Regions from separate parts of the Streptomyces sp. NPDC025273 genome, predicted to be linked through region 1. Evidence: predicted binding sites of a transcription regulator. Region 1 holds the regulator's gene; the other holds the start of a gene.
What was found. The regulator HrcA, encoded in region 1, represses chaperone genes, less so after heat shock. The targets are predictions, from matches to a motif close to TTNGCACTCNGNNNNNCNGAGTGCNAA.
Positions count from the first base shown of each region.

Region 2: a site for HrcA is predicted at 1,553-1,579, ahead of groL (chaperonin GroEL). Genes of this name have one in related genera too.

Region 1 covers NZ_JBEZYP010000001.1:543,271-545,667, forward strand. The annotation lists gene AB0F38_RS02245 (DUF3097 domain-containing protein) at 1-198, opposite strand, end outside; gene AB0F38_RS02250 (MBL fold metallo-hydrolase) at 224-946, opposite strand; gene hrcA (heat-inducible transcriptional repressor HrcA) at 1,112-2,128, shown strand; gene dnaJ (molecular chaperone DnaJ) at 2,129-2,397, shown strand, end outside.
Region 2 covers NZ_JBEZYP010000005.1:307,549-309,945, forward strand. The annotation lists gene groL (chaperonin GroEL) at 1-1,390, opposite strand, end outside; gene AB0F38_RS12175 (cold-shock protein) at 1,702-1,908, opposite strand; gene AB0F38_RS12180 (MoaD/ThiS family protein) at 2,358-2,397, opposite strand, start outside.

The sequences.
Region 1 (2,397 bases):
CATCGGGAACACCCGGTGCTTGCCGAAGCGGTCCTCCAGCGTGACCGTGGGCCCCTGGGCCGTCCTCTCGCACCGGATCACCGCACCGCAGAAGCCGCTGACCGCCTCCTCCACGACCAGATCGGGCTCGGCGGGGACCTCGGGGGCGGGGGCTGACCTCTTCCACGGCGGAGTCAGGTCCGGCTGGTAGCTGCGCATGGCACGACGATAGAGGGCGGCCCGCTCAGGACACGCCGTGACCGGTGGCCAGCCGGTCGCGCTGCGCCCGTACGAACGCGGCGTCCACCACCGCGCCGTGCCCCGGCACGTACAGCGCGTCCTCGCCGCCCAGCTCCAGCAGCCGGTCCAGTGCGGCCGGCCAGTGCGACGGGACCGCGTCCGGGCCTGCCTGCGGCTCGCCGGACTCCTCGACCAGATCGCCGCAGAGCACCACGACGGGGGATCCCGGCACCAGCACCGCGAGGTCGTGGCCGGTGTGACCCGGGCCCACGTTGGCCAGCAGCACCTGGAGCCCGCCGCCCAGGTCGAGCGTCCACTCCCCGCTCACCTGGTGGTGCGGCGCCACGAGCACGTCCGTCGCCGCGGTGGCGTCCTCCTCGCTCATGCCGTGCCGCACCGCGTCCGCACGCAGCTCCGCCGCCCCGTGACCCAGCAGCTCCGCCGTGCCGACCGCCCCGTAGACCTCCGCCCCGGCGAACGCGGCGGTGCCCAGCACATGGTCGAAGTGCGGATGGCTCAGTGCGATATGCGTCACCCTCCGGCCGAACAGGGCCTCCGCCTGGGCCCGCAGCTCGGCCCCCTCGCGGAGTGTCGAACCCGTGTCGTAGAGCAGCACACCGTCCGCTCCCGCCACCAGAGCGGCGGTCGCGTCCCAGACGGGAAGGCGCCGGCGTCCCGTACCGTTGCCCAACCGCTCCCAGCCGAAGTCTTCCCAAGAGGCGTCCATGAGGCAACGCTATCGGCAACGACCTGCGCACTCCCGCGACAGCGTGGCCGGTCGCCCTTGCCCCGGCCCCACCCCGCCCCCGTACACTGACCGGGGGGATTGCTGGCACTCGAACGCACAGAGTGCCAGACAGACACCGGAGAACCACAGCTGGAGGTGTGCGCGATGCTCAGCGAACGCAGACTCGAAGTGCTGCGCGCCATCGTCCAGGACTATGTCGGCACCGAGGAGCCCGTGGGCTCCAAGGCGCTCACGGAGCGGCACAGACTCGGGGTCTCCCCGGCCACCGTCCGCAACGACATGGCCGTGCTGGAGGACGAGGGCTTCATCGCCCAGCCCCACACCAGTGCGGGGCGCATCCCCACGGACAAGGGATACCGGCTCTTCGTCGACAGGCTCGCGGGCGTCAAGCCCCTGTCCTCGCCGGAGCGCCGGGCCATCCAGAATTTCCTCGACGGCGCGGTCGACCTCGACGACGTCGTGGGCCGCACGGTCCGGCTGCTCGCGCAGCTGACCCGGCAGGTCGCCGTCGTGCAGTACCCCTCGCTGACCCGTTCGACGGTGCGACACGTGGAACTGCTCTCGCTCGCTCCGGCCCGCCTGATGCTCGTACTGATCACGGATACGGGCCGGGTCGAACAGCGTATGATCGACTGCCCCGCCCCGTTCGGCGAGACCTCTCTCGCCGATCTGCGGGCCCGGCTCAACAGCCGGGTCGTCGGACGCCGTTTCACGGACGTTCCGCAACTGGTGCAGGACCTGCCGGAGTCCTTCGAGAACGAGGACCGGGGGACCGTCTCGACGGTGCTCTCCGTCCTTCTCGAAACTCTGGTCGAAGAGACGGAGGAGCGGCTGATGATCGGCGGCACCTCCAACCTCACCCGCTTCGGGCACGACTTCCCTGTGATGATCCGGCCGGTGCTGGAAGCGCTGGAGGAACAGGTCGTCCTGCTGAAGCTGCTCGGTGAGGCCACGGACTCAGGCATGACCGTACGGATCGGGCACGAGAACGCCCACGAGGGCCTCACCTCCACGTCCGTCGTCGCGGTCGGCTACGGTTCGGGCGACGAGGCAGTCGCCAAACTCGGCGTGGTCGGACCGACCCGCATGGACTACCCCGGAACGATGGGAGCGGTACGCGCAGTGGCACGTTACGTCGGACAGATCCTGGCGGAGTCGTAAGTGGCCACGGACTACTACGCCGTACTCGGCGTGCGCCGCGACGCATCTCAGGACGAGATCAAGAAGGCATTCCGCAGGCTCGCCCGCGAGCTGCACCCGGATGTCAACCCGGATCCGAAGACCCAGGAGCGGTTCAAGGAGATCAACGCCGCTTACGAGGTGCTGTCGGACCCGCAGAAGAAGCAGGTCTACGACCTCGGCGGCGACCCGCTGTCCGCCTCCGGCGGTGGCGGCGGCGCGGGCGGCTTCGGAGCCGGCGGCTTCGGCAA
Region 2 (2,397 bases), on a different contig from region 1:
CGACGATGACGCCACCCTCGAGACCACCGTTGACGGCGATCTGCTTGAGCGGGGCCTCCAGCGCGAGCTTGACGGCGTTGGCACCGGTGGCCTCGTCGCCCGTCAGGTCGAGCTTGTCGAAGACGGCCGAGGCCTGGAGCAGAGCCACGCCACCACCGGCGACGATGCCCTCCTCGACGGCGGCCTTGGCGTTGCGCACCGCGTCCTCGATGCGGTGCTTGCGCTCCTTGAGCTCCACCTCGGTGGCGGCGCCGGCCTTGATGACGGCCACGCCGCCGGCCAGCTTCGCGAGGCGCTCCTGGAGCTTCTCGCGGTCGTAGTCCGAGTCGGAGTTCTCGATCTCGGCACGGATCTGCTTGACGCGACCCTGCACCTGGTCGCTGTCGCCGCCACCGTCGACGATCGTCGTCTCGTCCTTGGTGATGACGACCTTGCGGGCGGTGCCCAGCAGGTCCAGGCCGGCGTTCTCCAGCTTGAGACCGACCTCCTCGGAGATGACGGTGCCACCGGTGAGGATGGCGATGTCGCCGAGCATGGCCTTGCGGCGGTCACCGAAGCCCGGAGCCTTGACGGCGACGGACTTGAAGGTGCCACGGATCTTGTTGACGACCAGGGTCGACAGGGCCTCGCCCTCGACGTCCTCCGCGATGATCAGCAGGGGCTTGCCCGACTGCATGACCTTCTCCAGCAGCGGAAGGAGGTCCTTCACGTTGCTGATCTTGGAGTTGACGATCAGGATGTACGGGTCGTCGAACGACGCCTCCATACGCTCCATGTCGGTGGCGAAGTACGCCGAGATGTAGCCCTTGTCGAAGCGCATACCCTCGGTGAGCTCGAGCTCCAGACCGAAGGTCTGGGACTCCTCGACGGTGATGACGCCTTCCTTGCCGACCTTGTCCATCGCCTCGGCGATCTTGGCGCCGATCTCGGTGTCGGCGGCGGAGATGGAGGCCGTCGAAGCGATCTGCTCCTTGGTCTCCACGTCCTTCGCCTGCTCCAGCAGAGCGGCGGAGACGGCCTCGACGGCCTTCTCGATGCCACGCTTGAGAGCCATCGGGTTGGCACCCGCGGCGACGTTGCGCAGGCCCTCACGGACGAGCGCCTGGGCGAGAACGGTGGCGGTGGTCGTACCGTCGCCGGCGACGTCGTCCGTCTTCTTGGCGACCTCCTTGACCAGCTCCGCACCGATCTTCTCGTACGGGTCCTCGAGCTCGATCTCCTTGGCGATGGAAACACCATCGTTGGTGATCGTGGGCGCGCCCCACTTCTTCTCGAGGACGACGTTTCGGCCCTTGGGGCCGAGGGTGACCTTGACGGCGTCGGCGAGCTGGTTCATCCCGCGCTCGAGACCGCGCCGTGCCTCCTCGTCGAACGCGATGATCTTGGCCATGTGAAGTGGTCCTCCCGGACAGGGGTGGATTTCTCCGGACCGAGAGGCGCCCGCGACGGACGGCCAGCGTGCTCTGTGGTTCCTTGCCCCACAGAGCCTGCGGGCCTCACCGGCCCGGTCCAAGTTCTGTCACTCTCACCTGGAGAGTGCTAACGCCAATGATTAGCACTCGACCCCTGCGAGTGCAAGCGTCACCCCCGTCCGTGGACAGCGGCGAGGGGGCACACGGACGCACGCAGGGCCCGTACCCCCCTCTTCGGAGGTACGGACCCTGCGTGCGTGAGTAGTGTCGTTGGCCGACCGCGCCGAGCTCAGCCGACGGCGAGCTTGACCATGTCCGCCTGCGGCCCCTTCTGGCCCTGCGAGATCTCGAATTCAACTCGCTGACCCTCTTCGAGGGTGCGGTACCCGTCCATCTGGATCGCGCTGTAGTGGACGAAAACATCCGCACCACCGTCGACCGCGATGAAGCCGTACCCCTTCTCCGCGTTGAACCACTTGACGGTGCCCTGAGCCATGCCTAACTCCCCTATTACTGGCCCTTGCGCAGGTCCGCACTTCGCGGGCCCGGGTCAGAACTCACCCTCCGACAGGAGAGGGTGGCGTGCGCCGGAACGCGTCGACCGCGGCTGAATGTATCTGCCCAACTGCCCTCTGCAACAGGTCAATCGGACGAGAATTCTGGGCACGCCTGAACACCCGGATGGGGAGGACCCGTGATGTTCCTGGGCAAGTCGGGCCGGGCAAAGGCCACTTATGCCGCAAAGAGTTCACGTACTTTGGCTGCTTCTTGTCGCGACCGGGCGCATTCTCATATGCGGGCGGCACGGGCAGCTGAGGGGGCTTCCCCAACTGTACCGTGCTCAACCCTGCAGAATTGCCCCCTCCGCTTCTCTCGCGGAGGGGGCAATGATGTTCACCACGCGGTCGGGCGGAACCCTCGGGCCCCGCGCGCCGCGTCCGGGGGTCAGCCTCCGGCGACGGCGGGAATGATCGAGATGCCGGCG